DNA from 3 places in the Bradyrhizobium sp. 25ACV genome. Region 2 is predicted to be linked to each of the others. Evidence: predicted binding sites of a transcription regulator. Region 2 holds the regulator's gene; each other region holds the start of a gene.

Region 1 (9,998 bases), on a different contig from region 2:
CGACGATGCCGATGATGGTGGCCGAGCGTGTGTTGGATTCGATGAAATAGAGCACCTGCCCGGCGATCACGGGCAGCACCTGCGGCAACAGGCCGAAACGGATCTCGTGCAGCGCGCTGCCGCCGGAGGCGCGGATGCCCTCGACCTGCTTCTGGTCGGCGCCCTCGATCGCCTCCGAGAACAGCTTTCCGAAGGCGCCGAAATCCGACACCGCAATGGCGAGCACGCCGGCGAACGGGCCGAGCCCGACGACGTTGATCCACACCAGCGCCCAGATCAGCGTGTCGACACCGCGGATCGAATCCAGCACGCGGCGGACAGGAAAACGCAGGAGCTTCGACGGCACCACGTTGCGCGCGGCGAGCAGACTGACCGGAAGCGCGAACACAGCGGCCAGCGTCGTGCCGAGCAGCGCGATCGACAGCGTCTCGCCGAGCGCCTTCAGATAGATCGGCAGTGACGATCCGGGGTCAGGCGGGATCATCATCAGCGTGATCCAGCCGAGCTGGCTGAGGCCTGCGAAGAACCGCGACGGCGAGAAGTCGAGATCGACCAGGCCGTAAATGAGGATCGCGAACGCCGCGACGATCATCGCCGGTGTGGCAAGCCGCGCGGAGGCCGGACGGTCGAACACATCCGGGTAACGCGCGCGAAGCTCTCGCGTGTCGACCGCTTGCCGCCTCGTCACGTCCGCGCCTCCTTGCCGAACAGGCGGCCGCGCAGCCAGCCGGTGCTGATATCGATGATGAACACGGTGACGATGATGGTGAGCAGGATCGCGCTGACGTCCGAGTAATAAAATTTTCGGATCGCGACGACGAGCTCCTGGCCGATGCCGCCGGCGCCGACGAAGCCCATCACGGAGGCTTCGCGGACATTGATCTCGAAGCGCAGCAGCGCATAGCTGGCATAGCCCGCGGTCACCTGCGGCACGACGGCGAACCGCATGCAGGAGAGCCAGCTCGCGCCGGTCGAGCGGATGCCCTCGACCGGCTTCATGTCGGCGTTCTCGACGATTTCCGAGAACAGCTTTCCGAGTGCGCCGGTGGAGTGGATCGCGATCGCGAGCACACCGGCCATCGGTCCGAGCCCGAAGGCGATCACGAAGATCAGCGCGAAGACGATGCCCGGAACGGTGCGGGCGAACTCGAGCAGGCGCCTGACGACGAAGCGCAGCCAGGGGGCGGGCGAGGTGTTTTCAGCGGCGAAGAAGTTGAGGCAAAATGCCAAGGTCGCGCCGATCAGCGTGCCGACATAGGAGATCAGCAGCGTCTCGCCCAGCATCTTCAGCCATTTGCGCCAGCCCCAGAGCCACTCGCCGACATCGGTCCAGACGCGCTGGCCGTTGTCGAGCGTGAGGATGCGGTCGAAATAGCTGACGAAATTGCCGAAATAAGTGAATAGCGTGCGCAGATTCACTTCCGCGCCGATTCCCGCGAGAACCAGCGCGGCGGCGAAGACCGCGATCCCCAACAGCAGGCGGAGCCGCCTGCGCCCGACCGCCTGGCGATAAGCGGCGTTGAGCACGGCAAGCTGCTGCTCGGGGAGGATCGAAACCGCTGTTGTCATCTGCCTGAGCTAAGTTCCGTCAAAGAAAGAGCCGGGTCCAAGGACCCGGCTCCAGTTGCATCGCCCTGAGATCAGGACGCCTTCTTTTTACGTAGCGCATCGACGAACTTGATCAGCTCGATCGTGCCATCCCAGTCCTTGGTGGTCGCGGGATGAAAGCCCTTCTTCTGACCGTCGGAGAGGCGGTCGAACGCGGCCTTGTCCTTGGCCGGCGCGCCGAAGAACGCCTTGGCGATAGCGGCCTTGGCGTCTTCCGGCAGGTCGGAATTGTAGGCATAGGGGCCGTTGATGATCGGCGCCGACTTATGGATGATGCGGAAGTCGTCCTTCTTCATCGCCGAGCCGTCGGCATTCTTCAGCATGCTCTTGGTCAGCATCTGCGCCAGCGTGGAATCGTCGTCGCTGGTCCACTGGTTGGCGGCAACGTCGACCGTGCCTTGCGACAGCGCCAGCATCGCGTTCTCGTGGCTGCCGGTGAAGACGACCTTGCTGAAATAGCCGTCGGCATCGGGGATGCCCATCTTGTCCAGCTCGAAGCGCGGCACATTGTTGCCGGAGGTCGAGTTCGGATCGACCAGGCCGAGGTTCTTGCCCTTGAGCTGGTCGACGCTCTTGTAGGCGCTACTCGCCTTGACGAAGAACACCGAGTAATAGCCGGTCGAGCCGTCGGCGTTGATGTCGTTGGCGAAGGCGTCGGACTTGACGCCGGTCAGGCGGGCGCGGGCGAACGAGGCCGAGCCGTAGCTGGCGATGTGGATGTTGCCGGCGCGCTGGCCCTCGATGACGGCGGCGTAGTCGTTGGCGATGCGCAGCGTGACCTTCACGCCCAATTCCTTGGAGAGATAGTTCACGAAAGGCGCCCAGCGCTCGGTGACGCCGGAGGCGTTCTCGGCCGGGACGACCGCAAAGGTCAGCTCGGGATATTTCGCCTTCCAATCGTCGGCGGAGGCGGAGGCCGTGAACGCGAGCGCGGCGGCGCCGGCGAGAATTAATCTGCGAGTGATCATGATACCCTCTTCATCGGTTGGGGTCGGTTGACGCAAAACTGACAACAAAACAGGTGGCGCTTCAGGCCGCCGCGGCCGTTCCGAGCGCCGGCACGCCCTCGGGCGACGGGACAGGCATGACGCCCATGACGTCGGCGGCTTCGAGATCGTAGAGCTCGCGCGCGACGTGGTCGGTCAGTGCGGCCGGTGCGCCGTCGAACACGACGCGCCCCGCCGCCATGCCGATCAGGCGGTCGCAATAGCTGCGGGCGAGATCGAGCGAATGCAGATTGCAGAGCACGGTGATGCCGAAATGCTTGTTGATGCGCAGCAGCGCATCCATCACGATCTTGGTGTTGCGCGGATCGAGCGATGCGATCGGCTCGTCGGCGAGGATGATGTCGGGCTGCTGCACCAGCGCACGCGCGATCGCGACGCGCTGCTGCTGACCGCCTGAGAGCTGGTCGGCACGCTGGGCGGCGAGCGATGCGATGTCGAACTGTTCGAGCGCCGACATCGCCAGCGCCTTGTCCTGCTCGGGCCACACTTGCGACAGCGAGCGCCAGGCCGGCATCGTCGCAAGGCGTCCCATCAGGACGTTGGTGAGGACATCGAGCCGGCCGACCAGGTTGAATTGCTGGAAGATCATGGCCGAGCGCGCCCGCCACTGCCGCAGCTCCTTGCCGCGCAGCGCGGTGACGTCGATGCCGTCGAACAGGATGCGGCCCTGCGTCGGCGTCGCGAGACGATTGATGGTTCGCAGCAGCGTCGACTTGCCGGCGCCGGACCGTCCGATCACGCCGACGAAGCCGCCGGGGGAGACTTGAAACGAAGCGTCGTCCACTGCGGCTTTCGCGCCGAAGCGACACGTCAGACCTTCCACCACCAGCATGCAGGACTCCAGATTAGCTGGAGCCAACCGCTAACGCCCGCGCTTGACACTTGTGTGACACAGCCGTTGTGGTGCGGCGATCCTACACAGCTCATCCCCTGTCATCGCCGTGTCATGACATCGTCATCAAGCCTCTCGAAGAGGGACGCCCGCCCTCGCGCTTCGGATGCAACATGGCCGCCAAGATTCTCTCGGTCCAGCCGACCATCGACCCCTCGGCCAAGCTGCACGAGACCAGGCTCGGCGCCTATACCGAGGTCGGCGCGCGCACGATCCTGCACGACGTCGCGATGGGCGATTACTCCTATGTCGTGAACGATTCCCAGATCACCTACACCACCATCGGAAAATTCTGCTCGATTGCGGCGATGACGCGCATCAATCCCGGCAATCATCCGATGCACCGCGCGACCCAGGCGCATTTCACCTATCGCTCCAGCGCCTACTTCGAGGGCGAGAGCGACGACGCCGACTTTTTCGACTGGCGGCGCCAGCATCACGTCCATATCGGCCATGACGTCTGGATAGGCGAGGGCGCGATCGTGCTGCCGGGTCGCAACATCGGCACCGGCGCGGTGATCGCGGCCGGCGCCATCGTCACCAAGGACGTGCCGGCCTACACCATCGTCGCCGGCAATCCGGCCCGCATCGTGCGGCGGCGGTTCTCGGAAGAGATCGCCGGACGGCTCGCGCGGCTCGCCTGGTGGGACTGGGATCACGACAAGTTGCGCGAAGCGCTGCCCGATTTCCGCAAGCTCGGGATTGAAGATTTTCTCGCGACATACGAAGCACGGGCTACTCCCCAGACCAGATCCCTTACCAGCAAACGAAACGCGGTCGCGTGACAGACATTTTCCTTGAAGGCGGCCGGGCCCTGATCGGCACCGAACTCGTCGAAACGTCATTGGCGGTGTCGGGACAGGACATCGCGCAGGTCGATGCCTCACGGGGCCGGGCGCGGCTCGCGATCGATGCGCGCAACCTGCTGGTGCTGCCCGGCATCGTCGATCTTCACGGCGATGCCTTCGAGCGGCAGATGATGCCGCGCGCCGGCGTCGACTTCCCGATCGATGTCGCGCTCGCCGACAGCGATCGCCAGGCGATCAGCAACGGCATCACCACCGTCTTTCACGCCACGACCTGCTCGTGGGAGCCGGGCCTGCGCAGTGCCGACAATGCGCGCGGCCTGATGGAGGCCATCGAGCGGCAGCGTCCGCAATTTGCCGCCGACACCCGCTTCCACCTGCGGCACGAGACCTACAATCTGGACGCCGAGGCCGAGATCAGCGAGTGGCTCAACGAAGGCCGGGTCGATCTGTTCGCTTTCAACGACCACATGGACGGCACCGTCGCCGACATGGCCAAGCCGCGCAAGCGCAACCGTATGGTCGAGCGCACGGGGCTTTCAGCTGAGGAATTCGATCGGCTGGTCGAACGCGTGGTCTCGCGCGCCGACGAGGTGCCGGCTTCAGTTGCGCGGCTGGCCGCCGCGGCGCGCGCGGCCGAGGTGCGGATGCTCTCGCATGACGATGCGACGCCGGCGATGCGCCAGGAGTTTCGCGAGCTCGGCGCTGACATCGCGGAGTTTCCGATCAACGAGGAGACGGCACGGGCGGCAGCAAGCAACGGCGATGCCATCGTCTACGGCGCGCCGAACGTCGTGCGCGGCGGCAGCCACACCGGCTGGACCAGGGCCTCCGACATGATCGCCAAGGGACTCTGCTCGGTGCTGGCGTCCGACTATTATTATCCCGCGCAGCTGCTCGCAGCGTTCCGCCTCGCCGCCGACGGCGTGCTGCCGCTGACGGAAGCCTGGAATCTGGTCTCCGCCGGCCCGGCGCGCGCCACCGGCCTTGCCGATCGCGGCGTGCTCGCCGAAGGCCGCCGCGCCGACATTCTGCTGGTCGACGACAGCGTGAAGCTGCGGCCGCGGCTGATCGCGGTGATATCAGGCGGAAAGCTCGTGCACCTCACCGAGGCGACCCGGCTGCTCACTGCTGTGGTGACGCCGCGCGAGGCTGTCGTCGCGGCATAAATTGGTTATGTTCGGACGATGACAGGTTTTCCCCGCTACGCGATCTATTTTGCCGCAGGCAGTGACAGCCCCCTCTCCCGTTTCGGCGCGGAGCTGCTCGGCTACGACGCCTATACCGGCAACGAGCTGCCGTTCCCGCGCAATGCGCTGCAAGTCGCGCCGGACTGGCGCGACGTCAGCGCCGATCCCCGCAAGTACGGCTTTCACGCCACGCTGAAAGCGCCGATGGCGCTGGTATCAGGCAGGTCCGAAGCGGAACTGATGGCCGCCTGCGCCGCATTCGCCGGCAGGCCGCGGCCACTTCCTGTGATCCTGCCGGTGGTCGATTCCATCAGCGGCTTCATCGCCGTCATTCCGGCCGAGCCGGTCGAGGCGCTCCAGCAGCTCGCCGCCGATTGCGTCCGCGATTTCGATTCCTTCCGCGCCGCGCTGTCGGCGGACGATCGCGCGCGACGCAAACCCGAGAAGCTGAGCGAGCGGCAGCGCGACTATCTCGACCGCTGGGGCTACCCTTACGTGATGGAAGAATTCCGCTTCCACATGACGCTGACGGGGCGGCTGGATGCGGAGCGGCGCGGGCCGATCCTGGAGATGCTGCGGACGCGGTTTGCGACGTTGCAGCTCGAGACGCTGGCGATCGACCGCATCGCGCTATTTCGGCAGGATGATGCGTCGGCAAGATTCCACATCGTCGACGAGTGGCCTCTGGCGCGATAGACCTCAGCGCCAGCTCGCAAGATTCAAGGCGAGCGCCACCGCCCCAACCAGAACGAGGCTGGTCGCCCAGACGGCATCCAGATTGAACCAGCTTCGCGAGACGAACCTCAATCCCAGATGGCGGTAGACCAGCCACGCCAGACATCCGCCGGCGCCGACCATGGCGGCGACGTGCACCAGGGACACCAGCACCGCCATCCCAAGACTTGTCTTAAAAAGACTTGTCTTCATCAACGCGCCCGCCGCTTCATGGCCGGCATCGAATTCGAAGGCCTGGCAGAGCCCGAGATAGATCGGCACGAGCATCAAGGCGGCGCCGTGAGCAATGGCGACGGCAAACGACCAGAGCGCCAATTGCGTCGGCGGAATTCGTGCCAGCCCACGGGGATGACGCTGCGCGATCAGGCGATAAACGCCGAAGCCGATGACGAGAAGGCTCGCGCCAATCTGGATCGAACGCTGCCACTCGACCAGCACGAGCAGGAACGCGAACGGCAGCAGCACGAAAAATGTTGCCAGGAGATGCCCGGCCGACAGGGCCCACAGCGCACGGAAGAGTGCGGATGGGCTCTTATCCATGAGCCCGGCGGAAACGGCGAGCGGCCATCCCATCCCCGGATTGACTCCGTGATAGAGGCCGCTCGCGACAAGAGCGAGCCACAGCCAGCCAAGCGCCGGGCTCGCGTGCCCCCAATCTAGACCGACGGGTAGCAAAAGGAGTCCGTCGAACAATCGCCGCCCTCCAGCCTGATCTGGTGCGCACGATAGCCGTCCGGGAAGCTCACGAAATAGTCCTTGTCGAGCTCGAGGCCGCCGTTGCGACCGACATTGGCCATGACTTCCGCACCCGGAACCCCATCGGGATAGAACTGGTCGTCCCAGGTGGAATAGAGCGAATTGGTCCAGTACACGCGCCTGCCGTCGCGGCTGATCTCGACCATTTGCGGGCCGGCCGCAAAGGCCTTGCCATTCGGATGCGCTGTACGGCGTGCGATGCCGCCGATGTGGACGGAGCCCGCAAGCTTCGGCTTTCTGGGATCGCTGACGTCGTACTGGCGCATTTCACCGGTGCCCCAGCACGACACGTAGAGAAACTGGTCATCCATCGACAGGTCGATGTCGGTCACCAGCGGCGGCACGGCGCCAAATCCCTGCAGCAGCGGCGGGAGGTTCTCCTTTGGCGCGGGCTCGGGCGGGATCGTTGCCGTCTTCTCGGCATGGAATTTCCCGCCTTCGCGCCACCAGGTCCAGATCGATGCTTCGAGATTGGTGGTGTCGACCACAACGCCCACGAAACCGTATTCGCGAACCGGATCGTGCGCGGGCCGCACCTCCAGCGCCATCTGATGATTGGCGCCAAGGTCGATGGTCTGCACATTGCGCCGGGCGCGGAGATCCCAGAAGTGAAGACGATGGCCGTATTTATTCGACAGCAGATCCTCCGGGACGATCCCGTTCTCGAACTGCGGCGGCAACGCCCATTCGCTCGTCACCATGTAATCGCGCGGCAGGTTCCACCAGAAGTCATAATGCAGCGTCTGCGGGCCACGGTCGATCTCCCATCGTCCGAGGACCTCGAACGTCTCGCAATCCATGATGAAGACGCCTGGAGGTCCGTTGGTGCCGTCCTTGCCGCCGCCGCCGAGCGTGCTCACGTAAATGCCGTCCGGCCCGCAATGGATGGTATGCGGCCGCGAGTAGCCGGTCTTCTTGAAGATTTCCTCGGGCTCGATGATCTTGTGGATCTTGGCTTTGGTCGGATCTGGCTTGGTATCGATGATGTAGATCCGCGACGAACGGATTCCGGGGATGATGAGATAGCGCCGCTCGATGAAGGCATGTCCGGCGAGCGGCGACAGAGCGGAGGAGCAGGCATTCCAGCCGAAGTGATGAAATTCGTCACCCTTGTTGGGCATCGTCACTGTGTGGACGATCTGGCTGTAGGTCGGCGATCCCGGCTTGACGTCGATGACCGCGAGAGCATCCGGCTTCGAGAAATCCGGACTGAGCAGCAACGTGTAGGCAAAGTTCTCCGCAGGTGCTTCCATCGCAAGCCTGGGCGATGCGTGAAAGGTGGGGTCCGGCCTCATCGTCATGGCACTGCCTCCCTGTTCTGTCGGTTCGCGCCAACCTGGCTCGGGATAACGGCATTATGAAGAGGTGTTACGCGATGTCTCGAGATGCTCCGCAGGGTCTGGTTGGCGAACGTATGTTACTTCATCGCCGGGCTGCCGGAAACGGCTCGAATCGCGCTAATTCGACGCCGTCAGCCAACTTGGAAGCTGGCGAGTGAGGTTGGAGGGCGGGCCTCACACTCGATGTCGTCCCCGCGAACGCGGGGACCCATAATCCCAGGGAGTGGTTATCAAGCGAGCTGCCAACTCCGAGTCTTCGCCAAACTTCTCTCTGTGGCTATGGGTCCCGGATCTACGCGCGCTTGAGGCGCGCTTGTCCGGGACGACACTGAGTGTTTGGTACCGTTACTTCCCCCACCGCAGCGCCAGCGCGTCGCGCTCCTTGGCGAGTTCCAGCAGGCCCGCGCGCGTTGCCGGATGCAGCGGCTGGAGCGGATGGCGCACCGCGTCCGACTTGATCACGCCGCCAGCCTGCATCATCGCCTTGCAGGCGATCAGGCCGCATTGGCGGTTCTCGTAATTGATCAGCGGCAGCCAGCGCTCGTAGGCGGCCTTCGCTTCCTCGCGCTTGCCGGCGAAATAGGGATCGATGATCTGGCGGATGCCGTCGGGATAGCCACCGCCGGTCATCGCGCCGGTGGCGCCGGCGTCGAGATCGGCGAGCAGCGTGATCGCCTCCTCGCCGTCCCAGGGACCCTCGATGTCCTTGCCGCCCGCCTCGATCAGGCTGCGGAGCTTTGAGGCCGCGCCCGGCACCTCGATCTTGAAATAGCGGATGTTGACGAAGTCGCGCGCCAGCCGCGCCAGCAGCTCGACCGACAGCGGCGTGCCCGCGACCGGCGCATCCTGGATCATGATCGGAATGGTGATGGCGCCGGAGAGCACCTTGAAGAATTCGACGATGCCCTTCTCAGGGACGCGGAAGGTCGCGCCATGATAGGGCGGCATCACCATCACCATGGCGGCGCCCGCGGCTTCGGCCTGCTGGCTGCGCGCGGCGCAGACGGCCGAGCTGAAATGCGTGGTGGTGACGATCACGGGAACCCGGCCCGCGACATGCTCCAGCACCGCATGCATCACGGTTTCGCGCTCGGCATCGGTGAGCACGAACTGCTCGGAGAAATTGGCGAGGATGCAGAGGCCGTTCGAGCCGGCATCGATCATGAAATCGATGCAGCGGCGCTGTCCCTCGAGGTCGAGCTCGCCGCGCTCGTCGAAGATGGTGGGCGCGACCGGGAACACGCCGCGATAGGGGCGCTGGGCCTTGTGTGGGGTGACCGGCATCGAACTCTCCATCCCTGATATGTCTTACGTCTGGCCCCGCTCACGGAGCGAGGCGGCACAGATGTAGCCGCCGCGCGGACCGGCGGCAATGCCGAACGCACGACGTCAGGTTGGAAGAATGAGGCGAAACTACGCGGTCTTGACCGCGCCCAAAAAGCCCTCGACCGCGACGCGGAGGCGGTCAGCGTCGGCCGACATCTTCTTGACGGATTCCGACAAGACCGTGCCGGCGTTGCCGGTCTCCTGGTTGAGCCTGGCGACGCTGCCGATTGTATCGGTGACTTCGCGCGTACCCTGCGCGGCCTGCTGGAAGTTGCGCGAGATCTCGGTGGTGGCCGCGCGCTGCTGCTCGACGGCGGCGGCAATCGCCGTCATCTTCT
Region 2 (9,998 bases):
CAAATACGGTGCCTCCGGCGGACGCGTCATCGTGTCGCTGACCTCAGCCGCAGCCACTGATGGAACTCAGGAAATCCGGATCATGGTCCGCGATTTCGGCCCCGGCATCGCGCCCGAGCACCTGCCGCGGCTGACCGAGAGGTTCTACCGGGTCGACGTCGGCGACAGCCGCTCGCAGGGCGGCACGGGGCTTGGATTATCGCTGGTGAAACATATTCTTAACCGCCATCGCGGCCGGCTTTTGATCGAAAGTGTGCCCCGGCAGGGCGCCACTTTCACCGCCTGTTTTCCCCAGGCTAAGACTTTAGTTTAGACCTGAAACTCACGCGATTCCAATCGCTTGAGTGTGTCATCCGACTGTCACGAAACCTTCGTAAAAGCACAGCCGACCGCTCCTAAAGGGGCGGCGCGGGGAGCGCGATCGGGCGCGGTTGGCGCTTCGCTCCCCCCAATGGAGACCAGCATGAATTTCCTCAAAACGATCGTCGCTGCCGGCATGGTCGCCGCTTCGACGACGGCGGCCTTTGCTGCCGACATCACCGGTGCCGGTGCCACCTTCCCATTCCCGATCTATTCCAAATGGGCTGACGCCTACAAGAAAGAGACCGGCAACGGTCTGAACTACCAGTCGATCGGCTCCGGCGGCGGCATCAAGCAGATCCAGGCCAAGACCGTGACCTTCGGCGCCAGCGACGCGCCGCTCAAGGCCGAGCAGCTCGAGAAGGACGGCCTCGTCCAGTGGCCGATGGTGATGGGCGCCATCGTCCCCGTCGTCAACCTCGAGGGCGTGAAGCCCGGCGAGATGGTGTTCGACGGCGAGACGCTCGCCAGCATCTATCTCGGCAAGATCACCAAGTGGGACGACGCCGCGATCAAGAAGCTCAATCCGAATCTGAAGCTGCCCTCGGACGCCATCACCGTGGTCCGCCGCTCGGACGGTTCGGGCACCACCTTCAACTTCACCAACTATCTCGCCAAGGCCAGCGCGGACTGGAAGAGCAAGGTCGGTGAAGGCACCGCGGTCGAGTGGCCGGTCGGCGTCGGCGCCAAGGGCAACGAAGGCGTGTCGGGCAACATCAGCCAGACCAAGAACTCGATCGGCTACGTCGAGTACGCCTATGCCAAGCAGAACAAACTGACCTACACCGGTCTCGTCAACAAGGCCGGCAAGCCGGTGCAGCCGACCGTCGAAGCCTTCCAGGCGGCCGCCTCCAACGCCGACTGGGCCAAGGCGCCCGGCTACTACGTCATCCTGACCGACCAGCCCGGCGAGAAGTCGTGGCCGATCACGGCGGCGACCTTCATCCTCATGCACAAGTCCGCCACCGACAAGGCGGCCTCGCAGGAAGCCATCAAGTTCTTCCGCTGGGCCTTCAAGAGCGGCGGCAAGGCGGCTGAAGAGCTCGACTACATCCCGATGCCCGAAGGCGTCGTGAGCCTGATCGAGAAGACCTGGGCTGCCGAGATCAAGAGCTAAGTAAGACCCTCGTGTCCCGGCCGCGGTGCGGCCCTGGCGATGCGAAGCATCGTCCAGTGTGCCGCTCCGCGAGGGCCGGAACTACAAGACTTCCGCTCCGGATCGGCGCGCGCCGCGTCCGGAGCGCGAGACCGACAAAAAGACTGACAACAAGCGTATATTATCGGGCACAGGGGATCGGCGTGGCAGAAATGGCCGTTCAGAGCGATGTAATCGACGACGCCGGACCGTATGACCGCGCCAAGGCGTTGAGCGCGTTCAAGCTCGGCGACGTCACCTTCTACTGGATCACGCGGCTGTCCGCGATCTCGGTGCTGCTCATTCTCGGCGGCATCATCGTCTCGCTGATCGTCGGCGCGTTCCCGGCGATGAAGGAATACGGCTTCTCCTTCCTGTGGACGCAGCGCTGGGCGCCGTCGGCCGATCCGCCCGTGCTCGGCGCGCTAGGGCCGATGTACGGTACGCTCGTCACCTCCTTCATCGCGATGCTGATCGCCATTCCCGTCGGTCTCGGCATTGCGATCTTCCTCACCGAGCTCTGCCCGCAATGGCTGCGCCGCCCGATCGGCATGGCGATCGAGCTGCTCGCCGGCATTCCCTCGATCATCTACGGCATGTGGGGCTTCTTCGTGCTGGGCCCGTTCCTGGCCAACACCTTCCAGCCCTTCATGATCAGGATCTTCGACGGCGTGCCCGTGCTGGGTGCGATCTTCGCGGGTCCGCCGTCCTATCTCAGCACGTTCAACGCCGCGCTGATCCTCGCCATCATGGTGCTGCCCTTCATCACCTCGATCTCGGTCGACGTGTTCAAGACGGTGCCGCCGGTGCTGAAGGAGGCCGCCTACGGCGTCGGCTGCACCACCTGGGAAGTCGTCCGCAGCGTGGTGATCCCCTACACCCGCGTCGGCATCATCGGCGGCGTCATGCTGGCGCTGGGCCGCGCGCTCGGCGAGACAATGGCGGTGACCTTCATCATCGGCAATTCGTTCCGCATCTCCTCATCGATCTTCGCGCCGGGCACCACGATCTCGGCGGCGATCGCATCCGAATTCGCCGAGAGCGACGGCCTGCACCAGTCCGGCCTGATCCTGCTCGGCCTCTTGCTGTTCGTGCTGACGTTCTTCGTGCTGGCCGCAGCGCGGCTGATGCTGATGCGGCTGGACAAGAAGGCGGGGAAGTAACGTCATGGCGCTCAATCCGATCTATTCGCGTCGTCGCCGCAAGGACATCGTCATCCGCGGGCTCTGCTTCGCCGCGGCCGCCTTCGGCGTCACCTGGCTGGCGCTGATCCTGATCACGCTGCTCTTCAACGGCCTGGCCGGCCTCAATCTCGAGATCTTCGTCGCGGATACGCCGCCGCCGGGTTCGACCGAAGGCGGCCTGCGCAACGCGATCGTCGGTTCGATCATCATGACGTTGATCGGCGTCGGCATCGGCGCGCCGCTCGGCCTGTTCGCCGGCACCTACCTTGCCGAATACGGCCGCAACGACCGGCTGACCTCGGTGATCCGCTTCATCAACGACATCCTGCTCTCGGCGCCCTCGATCATCATCGGCCTGTTCATCTATGGCGCGGTGGTGGTGCCGATGCGTGGCTTCTCCGCGATCGCAGGCAGCCTGGCGCTCGCCGTCATCGTGATCCCGGTCGTGCTGCGCACCACCGAGGACATGCTGCTGCTGGTGCCGAATCCCCTGCGCGAGGCGGCCTCGGCGCTCGGCCTGCCACGCTCGCTGGTGATCAAGCGTATCGCCTATCGTGCGGCCCGGTCGGGCCTCATCACCGGCGTGCTGCTCGCCACCGCCCGCGTCGCCGGCGAGACCGCGCCGCTGCTCTTCACCGCGCTGTCGAACCAGTTCTTCAGCCTCGGCCTGAACAAGACGATGGCCAACCTGCCGGTCACCATCAACAACTTCGTCCAGAGCCCCTACGCCTATTGGAAGCAGCTCGCCTGGAGCGGCGCGCTGCTGATCACGCTCACCGTGCTTGCCCTGAACATTGGCGCGCGCATCCTCGGCGCCGAGAGGACTGCAAAATGACCGACCTGTCCGTATCCATGAGTTCCAACGCTCATCTGGCCTCGCAGCCGCTGCCGGAAGCCCCGGCCAAGGTGACGGTGCGCAATCTCAATTTCTATTACGGCGAGCACCACGCGCTGAAGAACATCAACCTGACGCTGGGCGCCAACCGCGTCACGGCGTTCATCGGCCCGTCGGGCTGCGGCAAGTCGACCCTGCTGCGCATCTTCAACCGGATGTACGACCTCTATCCGGGCCAGCGCGCCACCGGCCAGCTCATGCTGGACCAGACCAACATCCTCGACCCCAGGCTCGACCTCAATCTGCTGCGCGCCCGGGTCGGCATGGTGTTCCAGAAGCCGACGCCGTTCCCGATGACGATCTACGAGAACATCGCCTTCGGTATCCGCCTCTACGAGAAGATCTCGAAGTCGGAGATGGACGACCGCGTCGAGAAGGCGCTGCGCGGCGGCGCGCTCTGGAACGAGGTCAAGGACAAGCTCAACGCCTCCGGCCTGTCGCTCTCCGGCGGCCAGCAGCAGCGTCTGTGCATCGCCCGCACCGTCGCGGTGCGGCCTGAGGTGATCCTGTTCGACGAGCCCTGCTCGGCGCTCGACCCGATCTCGACCGCCAAGGTCGAGGAGCTGATCCAGGAACTGTCCGAGAACTACACGATCGCGATCGTCACCCACAACATGCAGCAGGCCGCGCGCGTCTCCGACAAGACCGCCTTCATGTATCTCGGCGAGCTGATCGAGTTCGACGACACCAGCAAGATCTTCACGTCGCCGAGCGACCGGCGCACGCAGGATTACATCACCGGCCGGTTCGGCTGAGGAGACGCGACATGGGTACCGAACATACCGCAAAAGCTTTCGACACCGACCTCCAGGAGCTCACCCGCCTGGTCGCCGAGATGGGCGGCATCGCCGAGCGCATGATCGTCGATTCCGTCGACGCGCTGATCCGCCGCGACGTCGCGCTCGGCCAGCGCGTCGTCACCATCGACGCCGAGCTCGACGCGCTGCAGAAGCGCATCGAGGAACGTGCGGTGCTCACCATCGCCCGTCGCCAGCCGATGGCGGTGGATCTGCGCGAGATCGTCGGCGCCATGCGCGTTGCGACCGACCTCGAGCGCATCGGCGACCTCGCCAAGAACATGGGCAAGCGCGTCGCCGCGCTGGAGACCGACTTCCATCCGCTGAAGCTGTTCCGCGGCCTGGAGCACATGACCGACCTCGTGCAGCAGCAGGTCAAGTCGGTGCTGGACGCCTATGCCGCGCATGATCTGCCGGCGGCGATGGCGGTGTGGAAGGGCGACGAGGAAGTCGACGCGATCTGCACCTCGCTGTTCCGCGAGCTCCTCACCTACATGATGGAGGATCCGCGCAACATCTCGTTCTGCATCCATCTGATGTTCTGCGCCAAGAACATCGAGCGGATCGGCGACCACGCCACCAACATCGCCGAGACCGTGTTCTACATGATCGAGGGCCAGGCGATCACCGACAAGCGGCCGAAGGGCGACATGACCACCTTTGCCACGACGGTCCCGAATACCTGAAGACTTGAAGGAGCGACGACCCGATGGGCGCACGCATTATGGTGGTTGAGGACGAGGAAGCTCTCACCGAGCTGCTTCGCTACAACCTCGAAGGCGACGGCTATGACGTCGAGACGGTCATGCGCGGCGACGACGCCGACACCCGCCTCAAGGAGCACATCCCGGACCTGATCGTGCTCGACTGGATGCTGCCGGGCCTGTCAGGCATCGAGCTGTGCCGCCGCCTGCGCACGCGGCCCGACACCAAGCAGCTCCCGATCATCATGCTCACCGCGCGCGGCGAGGAGAGCGAGCGGGTGCGGGGACTTGCGACCGGCGCCGACGACTACATCGTCAAGCCGTTCTCGGTGCCAGAGCTTTTGGCGCGCGTGAAGGGCCTGCTGCGGCGCGCCAGTCCTGAGCGGCTCGCGACGGTGCTGGCCTATGGCGACATCGAGCTCGACCGCGACAAGCGCCGCGTGGCGCGCTCGGGCCGGCCGATCGATCTCGGCCCGACCGAATATCGCCTGCTGGAGTTTTTCCTGGAGCATCCCGGCCGCGTGTTCTCGCGCGAGCAGCTGCTCGACAGCGTCTGGGGCCGCGACATCTACATCGACGAGCGCACCGTCGACGTCCATATCGGCCGCCTGCGCAAGCTGCTCAATCTCGGCCGCGAGCAGGACCCGATCCGCACCGTCCGCGGCGCCGGCTACGCGCTCGACGACCGCTTCGCGAAGGCGGAGCAGACGTAAGGTTTGCAGGCGTTGGGGTTTGGTGGGCTGCCGCCACACCCTCAGTGTCGTCCCTGCGAAAGCAGGGACCCATAACCACAGGGCGTGGTTTAGCGAAGACTCGGAGTGACCATTTCGCGCGACAACTGCGCCCTGTGGTTATGGATCCCCGCGTTCGCGGGGATGACACCGAGTGGTTTGAGCCGTCATCGTGTGACGGCTGCAATCAGTTAGATCAACAAGCTCAGCGCGGACCCGGCTTCGCCGGCGCGCGACGGCGATCCGCCGCCGGCTGATACGCCACGCGCGAATGCTGGGCGCAGTAGGGCAGGCCGGAGAGTGCCTTGCCGCCGCAGAAGAAGAAATCCGGGCTCGAGGGATCGCCGACCGGCCAATGGCAGGTCGCCTCGTTCAGCTCGAGTAGCGACAGCCGCTGGCTCATCGGCACCACGTTGTCGTAGGTGACCGGTTCAGCCTCCACCTCGACCTCGAAGGCCTGCGCCAGCGCGGTGTTGCCGCGCGCGATGGGACGGGTCACCCGCATCATGTGCTGCGCGGGACGCGCCTTGCGCGGCCGGGGCGCTGCCGATGAAGGGCTCTTGGCGCGGCCCGACAGACCGAGCCTGTGCACTTTGCCGATCACGGCATTGCGGGTCACATTGCCGAGCTCAGCTGCGATCTGGCTGGCCGAAAGTCCGGCCTCCCAGAGCTTTTTCAGCTGCTCGACGCGATCGTCGGACCAGGTCAAAACCGTCATTGCACCCTTTCCCTCGCTACGCGCCAGCCATCCTGGGGCCTCGCAGCGATTGCCTAAGTCTTCAAAAACCCGTGCCGCCAGAATCCCTTAAGGCTCGCCGGGCGCGTGACTGACGCCTGAACGTTTACGCCGGTACATGAGGACTCTTGAGATCAGAACCGCTGCACGAGATGTCGTATCTGACAATCCAAACGCTACAATATGGCGTGACTCCCGCGCAAGAGTCCGCCGACTCGCTTCCACATGTTCCGTGGTGAAAACCCGCAAAATCGGCACCGCAAGACTACGGATTCAGCGTTTCCCGAGGCTTTCCGGGCGGCATTGACACCCGTCTTGCCAAGCATAAGATAGTCCCGCGTGCCGCCCTTAAAAGGCGGCACGTTTCGTTTTCCGGGCCGGTCGATGGTGCGTTGCGCAATGCACGCGTCACACCGTCCTCAACATTCAAGTGACATCATGACTAACAGCGCAGCGCCGCATTTGCTCCCCGTTTTCGCCAGAGCCGACCTCGGCTTCGAGCGCGGCGAAGGCTGCTGGCTGATCGCGACGAATGGCGATCGCTATCTCGATTTCACCTCGGGCGTGGCTGTGAATGCGCTCGGCCATTGCCACCCGCATCTGATCAAGGCGCTGCAGGAGCAGGCGACGAAGCTCTGGCACATGTCGAACCTGTTCCAGAGCCCGGATGGCGAAAAGCTCGCCAACCGGCTTTGCAACGAGAGCTTTGCGGACTTCGTGTTCTTCTGCAATTCGGGCGCCGAAGCGCTGGAGGGCGTGATCAAGCTGGTCCGGCATCATCACTTCTCCAAGGGCCATCCGGAACGTTATCGCATCATCACTTTCGAAGGCGCGTTTCACGGCCGCACCCTGGCAACGCTCGCGGCGACCGGCTCTGCAAAATATCTCGAAGGCTTCGGTCCGCCCATGGAAGGCTTCGACCAGGTGCCGCATGGCGATATCGAGGCCGTCAAGAAGGCGATCGGTCCGCACACCGCCGGCATCCTGATCGAGCCGATCCAGGGCGAGGGCGGCGTGCGCTCGGCAACGCCGACCTTCCTCAAGGCGTTGCGCCAGCTTTGCGACGAGAAGGGCCTGCTGCTCGCCTTCGACGAGGTGCAGACCGGCATGGGCCGCAGCGGCGATCTGTTCGCCTATCGGCGCACCGGCGTCGCGCCTGACGTGATGTCGCTGGCGAAGGCGCTCGGCGGCGGCTTCCCGATCGGCGCTGTGCTGGCGACCGCGGATGCGGCGGCCGGCATGGGGCCCGGCTCGCACGGCTCGACCTTCGGCGGCAATCCGCTGGCGATCTCCGCGGCCAATGCGGTGCTCGACGTCATGCTCAAGCCCGGCTTCTTTGACCACGTGCAAAAGATGTCGCTGCTGCTGAAGCAGAAGCTCGCCTCCGTGATCGACCGTCATGGCGATGTCGTCAGCGAAGTGCGCGGCGAGGGCCTTCTGATCGGCATCAAGGCCGTGGTGCCCTCCGGCGATCTCGTCGCGGCACTGCGCAATGAAAAACTGCTCACGGTGGGTGCCGGCGACAATGTCGTGCGTTTCCTGCCGCCACTGATCGTGACCGAAGCCGAGATCGAGGACAGCGTCGGGCGGCTCGAGCGCGCCTGCGTCGCAATCTCGTCCAGCCAGACCAAGCGGGCGGCAAGCTGATGAGCAAGTCCCCGAAGCACTTCCTCGATATCAACGAGCTGCCGCTGTCGGAGCTCAAGACCATGCTCGCGGCGTCCTCCGCCATGAAGGCGAAGCAGAAGGCGCAGCAGCCGGTCAGGCCGCTCGAAGGCAAGACGCTGGCGATGATCTTCGAGCGCCCGTCGACCCGGACACGCGTGTCGTTCGACGTCGCGATGCGCCAGCTCGGCGGCGAGCCCATCATGCTCACCGGTGCCGAGATGCAGCTCGGCCGCGGCGAGACCATCGCCGACACCGCGCGCGTGCTGTCCCGCTATGTCGACGCCATCATGATCCGCATCCTCAACCACGATGCGCTGCTGGAGCTTGCGGCCAACGCCACCGTGCCCGTCATCAACGGCCTGACGCGGCGATCGCATCCCTGCCAGGTGATGGCCGACCTCATGACCTATGAGGAGCATCGCGGCCCGATCGAGGGCAAGACGGTGGCCTGGACCGGCGACGACAACAACGTGCTGGCGTCCTGGGCTCACGCCGCCGAGCGCTTCAAGTTCCAGCTCAATGTCGCAACGCCGCCGGAGCTCGCGCCGAAAAAAGCGATGCGCGACTTTATCAAGGCGACCGGCGCGCCGATCATGCTCGGCACCGATCCGGAGGCCGCCGTGAAGGGCGCCGACTGCGTCGTCACCGACACCTGGGTGTCGATGGGCGACAAGGAAGGCGAGCATCGTCACAACGTGCTCAAGCCCTATCAGGTCAACGGCAAGCTGATGTCGCTGGCCAAACCCGATGCGCTGTTCATGCACTGCCTGCCCGCCCATCGCGGCGAGGAGGTCACGGATGAAGTGATCGACGGTCCGCAATCGGTCGTTTTCGACGAGGCCGAAAACCGTCTGCACGCGCAGAAGGGCATTCTGGCCTGGTGCTTTGACGCGGTGAAGTAAGGACGCTGGAAGCCCGACTGCCGCCGCACGCACAACTGTCGTCCCTGCGAACGCAGGGACCCATACCGCGGAATCTCTCTTGTGGCAGGCTGGCGGAGGCGAGCGGTCTTCGCCAAACAGCGTCCTGTGGTTATGGGTCCCGGAGCTGCGCTTACGCTTGTCCGGGACGAAATCGAATTTGCCGCAACGTTGTGCAACCTTATCGCCCCCGAACCCCCCCACCCCGCGCCCCTTCCATTTCCTACCCACCGACCCCAGATAACGCCCATGGTTTCCCAATCCCCTGAGATGAAAGCCGGCCCCGAAGGCCCGGTTCGCGCGCCATCAGCGGTTCCGATCGATGACGCCGTGTTGCCCTACGAGGTCGACGCGCTCGACGTGCGCGGGCGCCTGGTGCGGCTTGGCCCGGCGCTCGACGAGATCCTGACCAAGCACGATTACCCCGCGCCGGTCGGCAAGCTGCTCGGCGAGGCAATCGTGCTGACGACGCTGCTCGGCTCGGCGCTGAAATTCGAGGGGCGCTTCATCCTGCAGGCCCAGACCGACGGCCCGGTGTCGTTCCTGGTCGTCGACTACATGGCGCCGGATCGCCTGCGGGCCTATGCGCGCTTCGATGCCGCGCGTCTCGGCGATACCAAAGATTCCGGCACGCTGCTCGGCCGCGGTCATCTCGCCATGACCATCGACCAGGGCCCCGACATGAGCCGCTATCAGGGCCTGGTCGCGCTCGACGGCGGCAGCCTCGAAGACGCCGCCCACGAATATTTCCTGCGCTCCGAGCAGATCCCGACGCGCGTGCGCCTCGCGGTCGGCGAAGAGTGGCGCTCCAACGACGGCGGCAAGCATCGCTGGCGCGCCGGCGGCATGCTGATGCAGTTTCTGCCGA
Region 3 (9,998 bases), on a different contig from region 2:
ACCATCAGGAAAGTGCGGCGCTGCGGCCCTGCGGAGGTCGACTGACCGCTCATGACGCGTCCATGGCGCTACGGCCGGAGCGGCGGGTGATGCCGCGCTCCTCCAGCTCGCGCAGGCGCTGCGTCTGGTTGCGATAGTCGAGCACGATCCAGCCGATCAGGATCACGACCACGAGGGCCGCTGCGGCATAGGACGTCACGATGAAGGATGCATAAGGACCGAGCGACATCATCCTGCGGCCCCAATTTCTTTCGACGCGCTTTGTCCGCGCGAACCGGTGCCCATTTCGTTCGAGAACGCGACACGGCTCGCCTGCATCATTTGCAGGGAGCGGACCCGGCGGCGCAGGATCTCGTTGCGCATCGCAGCCAGATGCAGCGTGACGAACAGCAGCGTGAAGGCGATCGCCATCACCAGCAGCGGAATCAAGAACGATTTGTCGAGGGCCGAGCCGCCCATGCGCATCACCGAGGCCGGCTGGTGCAGCGTGTTCCACCAGTCGACCGAGAACTTGATGATGGGCAGGTTGAGCGCGCCGACAAGGGTCAGCACCGCGGCGGCGCGTGCGGCACGCGAGGGATCGTCGACCGCGCGCCACAGCGCCATCAGGCCGAGATACATCAGGAACAGGATCAGCACCGAGGTCAGCCGCGCATCCCATTCCCAATAGGTGCCCCACATCGGACGGCCCCACAGCGAGCCCGTCAGCAGCGCGAGGAAGGTGAAGGCGGCGCCGATCGGAGCTGCGGCCTTGGCGGCGACGTCGGCGAGCGGATGCCGCCACACCAGCGTGCCCAGCGAGGCGATGCTCATCACGCCCCAGACGAACATCGACAGCCAGGCGTTGGGCACGTGGATGAACATGATCTTCACGGTCGCGCCCTGCTGATAGTCATCGGGCGCAAGCGCGGCTTGATAGAGACCGATTGCAAGCAGCAGAACGGTCGCGGCCGCGAGCCACGGCAGGACCCGCGCTGTCAGCGCAAGGAACCGCGTGGGGTTGGCGAGGTCGATCAGCGTCATGGTACCCTGATAATCATCGGTGGCCGCTCAGGCAATCAGCACGAAAGCGAGGGATGAAAGTTGATCGGGGTCAAGGTCAATCGCGCGCATCTCAATCGAGCCCGTGCCGCAGGCTCGCTGCGGCTGCGAAGGGGCCGATCACGAGGCTGACCAGGGATAGCGCGCACAGGATCGAGAACGGCGCGCCGAACGTCATCGGGCCGACGATCACGGCCTGCGAGGCCGCTACCCCGAAAATCAGCACGGGAATCGACAGCGGCAGCACCAGCACCGCCATCAGCAGCCCGCCGCGATGCAGCGTCACCGCCAGCGCCGCGCCGATCATGCCGGTGAAGGTCAGGGCCGGGGTGCCCGCCAGCAGCGTCAGCGCCACCGCGCCGGTCGCGACCATGTCGAGGTTGAGCAAGAGACCGAGCACGGGGGTTGCGACAATCAGCGGCAGGCCGGCGGCCAGCCAATGCGCCAGCGCCTTGGCGGCGCAGGCGAGTTCCAGCGGCGTCCGGCTCATCGTGATCAGGTCGAGCGAGCCGTCCTCGTGGTCGGCCATGAACAGCCGGTCGAGGGTGAGCAGGCTCGCCAGCAGCGCGCCGAGCCAGAGGATGGCCGGCCCCAGCCGCGACAGCAGCGCCAGGTCCGGCCCCACCGCGAACGGCATCAGCACCACCACGGTCAGGAAGAACAGCACGCCAATCAGCGCCCCGCCGCCAACACGGAGCGCGATCCTGATGTCCCGGCGGACGAGGGCGGAGAGGGCGGTCATGGGGTGCCTCCCGCGGCGGAGTCGCTTGGTTTGATGGCATCGAGCCGCAGGCGCAGTGCGCTCCCTCCCCCCTTGTGGGGGAGGGCGGGGGAGAGGGGTAGCCCCGGGAGAGATGCTCGTTGGAAAGGGATCGCCAGCAACAGAGCGCCCGCCTTTTGAAGGCTAGAACCGAGACGTCTTGCCGTGTGGCACCCCCCTCCCTGCCCTCGAGAGCGAGCATCGCTCGCCTCGGACCCCACAAGGGGGGAGGGAACGGAGAGAGCGGGGCCCCGCCGCTCGGAAAGCTGAGGGTCGTGTCGCCTCACGCCACACCCCCGATCCGCAGCTCCCGCGAATCGATCCCCAGCGGCGCATGGGTCGCCGCGATGATCAGGCCGCCGCGCGACAGGTGCTCGCGCATCAGGCCGCCGAACATGTCCTGTCCGGTCACGTCCAGCGCGTTGGTCGGCTCATCTAGCAGCCAGACCGGGCGGCGTACGGTCAAAAGCCGCGCCAGCGATAGCCGGCGGCGCTGGCCGGCGGACAGGAAGCCGGCGGGCAGGTGGGTGGCATGCTCGAGCCCCACCGTGGCGAGGCTCTCGGCGAAGTCAAAACGCTCCCCTCCAAGGAAATCGGCCCAGAAAGTCAGGTTTTCCGCCACGCTGAGCGCCGGCTTCAGGGCATCGCGGTGGCCGAGATAGTGGCACTGCTCCGGCAGCGTCATTTCAGCGTCGCCCCCGTCCAGTACGATCGTCCCGCCCGCCGGTACGAGCAGGCCCGCGATCAGCCGCAGCAGCGAGGTCTTGCCCGACCCGTTGCGGCCGACGACCGCCACCGCTTCGCCGGCGACGGCCTCGAAATCGAGCCCGGCAAACACCTCGCGGCCGCCGCGCACGCAAACCACCCCGCGCCCGGACAGCTGCATCTTGCCTCGTGCCACCCCGCTCAAAGCCGGGCCTCAGGAAAACTTGGGGTAGCGCATGGGAATTTTTGGCTCGCGAATGCTGCGGTACGATTGTGGCTGTGGCGGCGCGGTTAGAAAGCTTCTATAAGCCCGGAACTACTTGATGCAGCAACTCAACCTGCCCCTGCAAGCGGCCCAGCCTGATACGCTAACGGTGTTAAAATACCCTGCCGGGTATAACTAACAATTGGGATTCCTACATGACCTCGCTCGACAGCTTCAAATGCAAAAAGACCCTCAAGGTCGGCGCCAAGACCTATGTCTATTACAGCCTGCCCACGGCCGAGAAGAATGGTCTGAAGGGAATCTCGAAACTTCCCTATTCGATGAAGGTCCTGCTCGAGAACCTCCTGCGCAACGAGGACGGCCGCTCGGTCAAGAAAGAGGACATCGTCGCGGTCTCGAAATGGCTGCGCAAGAAGTCGCTGGAGCATGAGATCGCCTTCCGCCCGGCGCGCGTGCTGATGCAGGACTTCACCGGCGTGCCCGCGGTGGTCGACCTCGCCGCGATGCGCAACGCGATGCAGAAGCTCGGCGGCGATGCCGAGAAGATCAATCCGCTGGTGCCGGTCGATCTCGTCATCGACCATTCCGTGATCGTGAACTTCTTCGGCGACAACAAGGCCTTCGGCAAGAACGTCACCGAAGAGTACAAGCAGAACCAGGAGCGCTACGAGTTCCTGAAGTGGGGCCAGAAGGCGTTCTCGAACTTCTCCGTCGTGCCGCCCGGCACTGGCATCTGCCACCAGGTCAATCTCGAATATCTCTCCCAGACGGTCTGGACCAAGAAGGAGAAGATGACGGTCGGCAAGAAGACCGGCACCTTCGAGGTCGCCTATCCCGACTCGCTGGTCGGCACCGACTCCCACACCACCATGGTCAATGGTCTGGCCGTGCTCGGCTGGGGCGTCGGCGGCATCGAGGCGGAAGCCTGCATGCTCGGCCAGCCGCTGTCGATGCTGCTGCCCAACGTCGTCGGCTTCAAGCTGAAGGGCGCGATGAAAGAAGGCGTCACCGCGACCGACCTCGTGCTCACCGTGACGCAGATGCTGCGCAAGCTCGGCGTGGTCGGCAAGTTCGTCGAGTTCTTCGGCCCCGGCCTCGACAATCTCTCGGTCGCCGACAAGGCGACCATCGCCAACATGGCGCCCGAATACGGCGCGACCTGCGGCTTCTTCCCGGTCGACGCCGCCGCGATCGACTATCTCAAGACCTCCGGCCGTGCGGCGCCGCGCGTCGCGCTGGTGCAGGCCTATGCCAAGGCGCAAGGGCTGTTCCGCACCGCCAAGTCGGCCGATCCGGTGTTCACGGAAACGCTGACGCTCGATCTCGCCGACGTCGTGCCGTCGATGGCCGGTCCGAAGCGTCCCGAAGGCCGCATCGCGCTGCCGTCGGTCGCCGAAGGCTTCTCGCTTGCGCTCGGCACCGAGTACAAGAAGGCCGAGGAGCCCAGCAAGCGCTTCGCCGTCGAAGGCAAGGATTTCGAGATCGGCCACGGCGACGTCGTGATCGCCGCCATCACCTCCTGCACCAACACCTCGAACCCGAGCGTGCTGATCGGCGCCGGCCTGCTGGCCCGTAACGCCGCCGCGAAGGGCCTGAAAGCAAAACCGTGGGTGAAGACCTCGCTCGCCCCGGGCAGCCAGGTCGTCGCCGGCTATCTCGCCGATTCCGGTCTGCAAAAGGATCTCGACAAGGTCGGCTTCAACCTGGTCGGCTTCGGCTGCACCACCTGCATCGGCAATTCAGGTCCGCTGCCTGAGGAGATCTCGAAGTCGATCAACGACAACGGCATCGTCGCCGCCGCCGTGCTCTCGGGCAACCGCAACTTCGAAGGCCGCGTCTCGCCTGACGTGCAGGCGAACTACCTGGCCTCGCCGCCGCTGGTGGTCGCGCACGCGCTCGCGGGCAGCGTCACCAAGAACCTCGCGGTCGAGCCGCTCGGCGAGGGCAAGGACGGCAAGCCGGTGTACCTCAAGGACATCTGGCCGACGACCAAGGAGATCAACGCCTTCATGAAGAAGTTCGTGACCGCGTCGATCTTCAAGAAGAAGTACGCCGACGTGTTCAAGGGCGACACAAATTGGCGCAAGATCAAGACGGTCGAGAGCGAGACCTATCGCTGGAACATGTCGTCGACCTACGTGCAGAACCCGCCTTATTTCGACGGCATGAAGAAGGAGCCGGAGCCGGTCACCGACATCATCGAGGCGCGCATCCTCGCCATGTTCGGCGACAAGATCACCACCGACCACATCTCGCCGGCCGGTTCGATCAAGCTCACCTCGCCCGCTGGCAAGTATCTCAGCGAGCACCAGGTGCGCCCCGCCGACTTCAACCAGTACGGCACGCGCCGCGGCAACCATGAGGTGATGATGCGCGGCACCTTCGCCAACATCCGCATCAAGAACTTCATGCTGAAGGGCGCGGATGGAAATATTCCGGAAGGCGGCCTGACAAAGCACTGGCCCGACGGCGAGCAGATGTCGATCTACGACGCCGCGATGAAGTACCAGCAGGAGCAGGTGCCGCTGGTGGTGTTCGCCGGTGCCGAATACGGCAACGGCTCATCGCGCGACTGGGCCGCCAAGGGCACCCGCCTGCTCGGCGTGCGCGCCGTGATCTGCCAGAGCTTCGAGCGCATCCATCGCTCCAACCTGGTCGGCATGGGCGTGCTGCCGCTGACCTTCGAGGAGGGCACCTCCTGGTCGTCGCTCGGCCTCAAGGGCGACGAGAAGGTCACGCTGCGTGGCCTGGTCGGCGATCTCAAGCCGCGCCAGAAGCTGACCGCGGAGATCGTCTCGGGCGACGGTTCGTTGCAGCGCGTTTCGCTGCTCTGCCGCATCGATACGCTGGACGAGCTCGACTACTACCGGAACGGCGGTATCCTGCACTACGTGCTGCGCAAGCTCGCGGCCTAAGCGCGAATTTGTGAACGGTGGCTCACCGCGACGTGAGTAGAAGGTTAAACGAAGGCGGCCTATCACAAGGCCGCCTTCGTGCGTTTGCGGCATGCTCCAGATGGGCCCGTCCGGCGGAAAACCTTCTTTCGGATGGTTGGCCTGGACCGTCGGGTGTGTCGCGCCCCGTAAGACTACGGTGACCATCCGGCGATAAGATCTCCCTTTCCACGAGCAATGGTGTGCGGCGTTCGACATGACAACAATGACGGCTTCTCATCTGGTTTCACGTTGGTCCGGTGCGCTCTGGTCGGGAGCTCTCGGCATCTGTGCGATCGTCGCCGTCATCCGTCCTGCCGAGGCCGATCCCCGCGCCGTTGTCGAATTGTTTACCTCGCAGGGCTGCTCCTCCTGCCCGCCCGCCGACCAGATCATCGGCGATCTCTCCAAAGACCCGTCGATCATCGCGCTGAGCATGCCGATCGACTATTGGGACTATCTGGGTTGGAAGGACACGCTGGCGGATTCGCGCTTCTCTGCACGGCAGCGTGCTTATTCGCGCATGCGCGGCGACCGCGAGGTCTACACGCCGCAGGTCGTGGTCAACGGCTCCACCCATGTCATCGGCAGCGATCGTGTCGGCATCGAGAGCGCGATCGGCAAGACCGACAAGGGCACGGGTGTGATGAGCGTGCCGGTGACGATGTCGCTCGCGGGCAAGCAGATCAACGTGTCGGTGGCGGCGAGCAACGAGCCGGCCGCCTCGCATGGCGAGGTCTGGATCTGTTCGATCGCCAAGTCGGTCCCGATCGCGATCACCCGCGGCGAGAATCGCGGACAGCAGGTCACCTATCACAACGTGGTGCGCAACCTGCTCAAGGTCGGTGACTGGACCGGGCGTTCGGAAAGCTGGACGGTGCCGATCGAGAACCTCACACGCGACGGCGTCGACGGCGCGGTGGTCTATGTCCAGGACGGCAGCCGCGACAAGCCCGGCACGATGCTGGGTGCGGCGTACACGTCGCTGCACTGATTTCAATTCTCTAGCGTCGTACTGACTGGCACCCATCATGGTGAGGAGCGCGCCCTTGCGCGCGTCTACCGGGCGATGCTTCGCATCGCCGTGAGAACCATGCAGGCCCCGCTCACGCAGCTCGGCCTCGATCCTTCGAGACGCCGCGCGAAGGACGCGCGGCTTCTCAGGATGAGAGACTGTTGGCGCTGATGAGAGAAGAATTTCGCCGAAGCAGAAACATCCCGGCACAAACAAAAAAGGACCAACTTGCGTTGGCCCTCCTTGTTGCGCGTACAGACCCGATCCTGTTCGACCCCGGGGGGCTGGGGGCTGAGGAATCCGGAACCGAAAGGACCGGGTCAACGCACACGAGTCTTTTCGCAATGCAGGGCGGCAGTCGCTAGGCGGAAAAGCGGCGAGAGTATGATTCCTGCTAACGATCCCGTGACGGTTTGCCGCGAGGGAGTTCCACCATAGCGTGTGCCCCGAATCGTAACCGATTCGACCGGTTGAATCAGGAGCCCCTTGCGGCGGTGGCCGGTTGGCGCAATCATGCAGCTGTCATGATCCAGGTTCCGGGGACGGTCTTCGCGGATTCGGGTCATGCCGTGCGATGAGGAAGCGCTCCATGAGTCTGTCGGAGGATGCCGATCCGAGCGAGCAGCGCGCGGCGGCGCGCCCCGCCGCGGCGACGACGCAACTGAGCCGGGTGACGTTCAACCGGCTCGAGCTGCACCGTATTCTCAATCTCTACGGCCGCATGGTCGCCGACGGCGAATGGCGCGACTATGCCATCGACTTCCTGAGGGATCGCGCCGTGTTCTCGGTCTATCGCCGTGCCTCGGAAGTGCCGATCTACCGCATCGAGAAGGATCCGCGGCTGGCGCGGAAGCAGGGCATGTACAGCGTGATCTCGGCGACGGGACTGATCCTGCGCCGCGGCCACGAGCTGGAGCGCGTGCTGCTGGTGATCGATCGGAAGCTGGCGGTGGTGTAGCCGCATAGACCGTGCCGTTGGGTGGGCAAAGGCGCGCAGCGCCGTGCCCACGAGCTTTCTCAATCGCCGGGATTGGTGGGCACGCTATCGCTTTGCCCACCCTACGAGACCTACTTTGTCGGCACCGTCTTCGCGCCCTCGCCGAGGTCGCGCTGCATCATCACCGTATCAAGCCAGCGGCCGAATTTCAGCCCGACATTGGGATGCGTGCCGATCATCTTGAAGCCGCCCCTGGTGTGCACGCCGATCGAGCCGGCATTCGCGGAATCGCCGATCACCGCGATCATCTGGCGGAAGCCGCGCGCCTCGCATTCGGCGACCAGTCGCTCCAGCAGCTTTGATCCGACACCGCGGCGGTGGAAGGAGGGATCGAGATAGATCGAGTTCTCGACCGTGAAGCGGTAGGCCGGGCGCGGGCGGTAGGCGCCGGCATAGGCATAACCGGCCACGCGGCCGTCGAGGATGGCGACGAAATAGGGATAGCCGCCGTCGACCAGCGCGCGATAACGGCGCGTCATCTCCACGAGGTCAGGCGGCTCCAGCTCGAACGTCGCGGTGCCCTCGCGGACGGCCTGCTGGTAGATGGCGGTGATGGCGGGAAGGTCGGCCTCGGTTGTAGGCCTGATTTCAGGTGCGGACATGGGACAAGATTAGAGCCTTCCCGCTTCTGCTGAAAGGGGCAACGGTGTTGCCACACCCGTCATTGCGAGCGCAGCGAAGCAATCCAGAAATGCATCCGCGGAGGGACTCTGGATTGCTTCGCTGCGCTCCATCCGGGCTACGGGGCGCCCCCCGCGCCCAAACAAAAACCCCGGCCTTTCGGCCGGGGTTCCTATCCGTTCTCTCGTCGTTGCGCTTAGTCGCGCTGACCGAGGAGCTGCAGCAGCAGCGTGAACAGGTTGATGAAGTTCAGGTACAGCGACAGCGCGCCGGTGATGGCCGCACGCTCTGCGATGTCACCGCCGGCCGAGGCGTAGCCGTAGATGTAGTCGTTCTTCAGCCGCTGGGTATCCCAGGCGGTGAGGCCCGCGAACACCAGCACGCCGACCACCGACACGATGAACTGCAGCATCGAGCTCGCCAGGAACAGGTTCACCAGGCTCGCGATGATGATGCCGATCAGGCCCATGAACAGGAACGAGCCCATGCCGGTCAGGTCACGCTTGGTGGTGTAGCCGTAGAGGCTCAGCGCACCGAAGGTGGCCGCGGTGATGAAGAACACCCGCACGATCGAGGTGTGCGTGAACACCAGGAAGATCGACGACAGCGAGATACCCATCAGCGCCGCGAACACCCAGAACAGGATCTGGGCGGTCGAGGGGGCGAGACGGTTGATGCCCGCCGAGATCACGAACACCATGGCGAGCGGCGCGAGCATGAACAGCCATTTCAGCGGGCTGACGAACATCGCGTAGCCGAACGGCGTCAGGAACAGCTTGCCGACGCGGACGGATTCCGCCGTCGGAACGTCGGTCACGGCAGCCATGTAGACGCCGAGCGCAGCAAGGCCCGTGATGGCGAGGCCAATGCTCATGTAGTTGTAGATGCGCAGCATATAGGCGCGCAGGCCGGCATCGACCGTCGCGGCGTCAACACGCCCGGCGGCCCTGCCGAAAGGAGAAGCGTAGTTACGGTCTAGGTCCGACATGGTCGAATTCCCGTTGGTTGGTCCGGTCCGGCACGAGGGTCGCCATGCCGCCGGTTCGTCAAACTCTATCTCGGATACCGACGCCAACCGACTAAATTTTGGCTAACAATCGGGGCTCCGAACCCATTCGATATGTGGGAAACTAACACATTCGCTGCAACCTTCCACGCGCGGCTGAATGTCGCCCTTGGCGGCAATCCTGACGCGAACCTGACGAGCAGTCGTGGTTAATCGCAGAAATCGTGCGATTTCGCTCTCGTGCGGCCCTCCGCTACATTTTGTCACAAATTCCGCAACACCGTGGCGGGCTTTTTGTTCAACGCCAGCAGCGTGCCCGCGAGCCCGAGCCCGACCGTGACGACAAGCGCGGCCGCGACCACGCCCGCCGCGCTGCCGGCCTGCCAGACGAAGCTCAGCGTCATCAGCCGCGTCACGATCATCCAGGCCGCGATGCTGCCGGAGATCATGCCGAACACCGCGGTCGCGAGCCCGATCAGGAGGTATTCGAGCGCATAGGCACCGAGCAGCCGCAGCCGCGTCGCGCCCAGCGTCTTCAGGATCACCGCATCGTAGACCCGGTGGCGATGGCCGGCGGCGAGCGCGCCGCCGAGCACCAGGATCGCCGAGATCAGGGTCACGGCGCTGGCACCGCGGATCGCTAGCGCCAGATTGGTCACCACAGAGCCGACCGTCTCCATCACCTCGCGCACGC

What was found. Region 2 encodes PhoB, which activates phosphate uptake and scavenging genes when phosphate is short. Its sites were predicted from a motif close to TGTCATNNANCTGTCAT; they were not measured.
Region 1: phnC (phosphonate ABC transporter ATP-binding protein) is a predicted target of PhoB. The motif match lies at 3,558-3,574, and genes of this name have one in related genera.
Region 3: RAD04_RS13070 (DUF2794 domain-containing protein) is a predicted target of PhoB. The motif match lies at 7,190-7,206, and genes of this name have one in related genera.

The regions. Positions count from the first base shown of each region.
Region 1 covers NZ_JAVAYO010000008.1:142,586-152,583, reverse strand. Annotated here, with positions in the region: gene phnE (phosphonate ABC transporter, permease protein PhnE) at 1-688, opposite strand, end outside; gene phnE (phosphonate ABC transporter, permease protein PhnE) at 685-1,569, opposite strand; gene phnD (phosphonate ABC transporter substrate-binding protein) at 1,641-2,576, opposite strand; gene phnC (phosphonate ABC transporter ATP-binding protein) at 2,638-3,447, opposite strand; gene RAD04_RS20115 (transferase hexapeptide repeat family protein) at 3,621-4,292, shown strand; gene RAD04_RS20110 (alpha-D-ribose 1-methylphosphonate 5-triphosphate diphosphatase) at 4,289-5,482, shown strand; gene RAD04_RS20105 (DUF1045 domain-containing protein) at 5,501-6,199, shown strand; gene RAD04_RS20100 (hypothetical protein) at 6,203-6,811, opposite strand; gene RAD04_RS20095 (selenium-binding protein SBP56-related protein) at 6,895-8,295, opposite strand; gene RAD04_RS20090 (dihydrodipicolinate synthase family protein) at 8,680-9,618, opposite strand; gene RAD04_RS20085 (methyl-accepting chemotaxis protein) at 9,748-9,998, opposite strand, start outside.
Region 2 covers NZ_JAVAYO010000013.1:245,457-255,454, forward strand. Annotated here, with positions in the region: gene RAD04_RS27685 (ATP-binding protein) at 1-313, shown strand, start outside; gene pstS (phosphate ABC transporter substrate-binding protein PstS) at 464-1,477, shown strand; gene pstC (phosphate ABC transporter permease subunit PstC) at 1,669-2,658, shown strand; gene pstA (phosphate ABC transporter permease PstA) at 2,663-3,514, shown strand; gene pstB (phosphate ABC transporter ATP-binding protein PstB) at 3,511-4,329, shown strand; gene phoU (phosphate signaling complex protein PhoU) at 4,341-5,057, shown strand; gene phoB (phosphate regulon transcriptional regulator PhoB) at 5,081-5,788, shown strand; gene RAD04_RS27720 (GcrA family cell cycle regulator) at 6,012-6,524, opposite strand; gene RAD04_RS27725 (acetylornithine transaminase) at 6,981-8,189, shown strand; gene argF (ornithine carbamoyltransferase) at 8,189-9,112, shown strand; gene RAD04_RS27735 (Hsp33 family molecular chaperone) at 9,380-9,998, shown strand, end outside.
Region 3 covers NZ_JAVAYO010000005.1:63,857-73,854, reverse strand. Annotated here, with positions in the region: gene RAD04_RS13105 (DsbE family thiol:disulfide interchange protein) at 1-53, opposite strand, end outside; gene ccmD (heme exporter protein CcmD) at 50-232, opposite strand; gene RAD04_RS13095 (heme ABC transporter permease) at 229-1,023, opposite strand; gene ccmB (heme exporter protein CcmB) at 1,115-1,783, opposite strand; gene ccmA (heme ABC exporter ATP-binding protein CcmA) at 2,085-2,687, opposite strand; gene acnA (aconitate hydratase AcnA) at 2,927-5,647, shown strand; gene RAD04_RS13075 (DUF1223 domain-containing protein) at 5,883-6,659, shown strand; gene RAD04_RS13070 (DUF2794 domain-containing protein) at 7,270-7,638, shown strand; gene RAD04_RS13065 (GNAT family N-acetyltransferase) at 7,749-8,279, opposite strand; gene RAD04_RS13060 (Bax inhibitor-1/YccA family protein) at 8,495-9,286, opposite strand; gene RAD04_RS13055 (ABC transporter permease) at 9,568-9,998, opposite strand, start outside.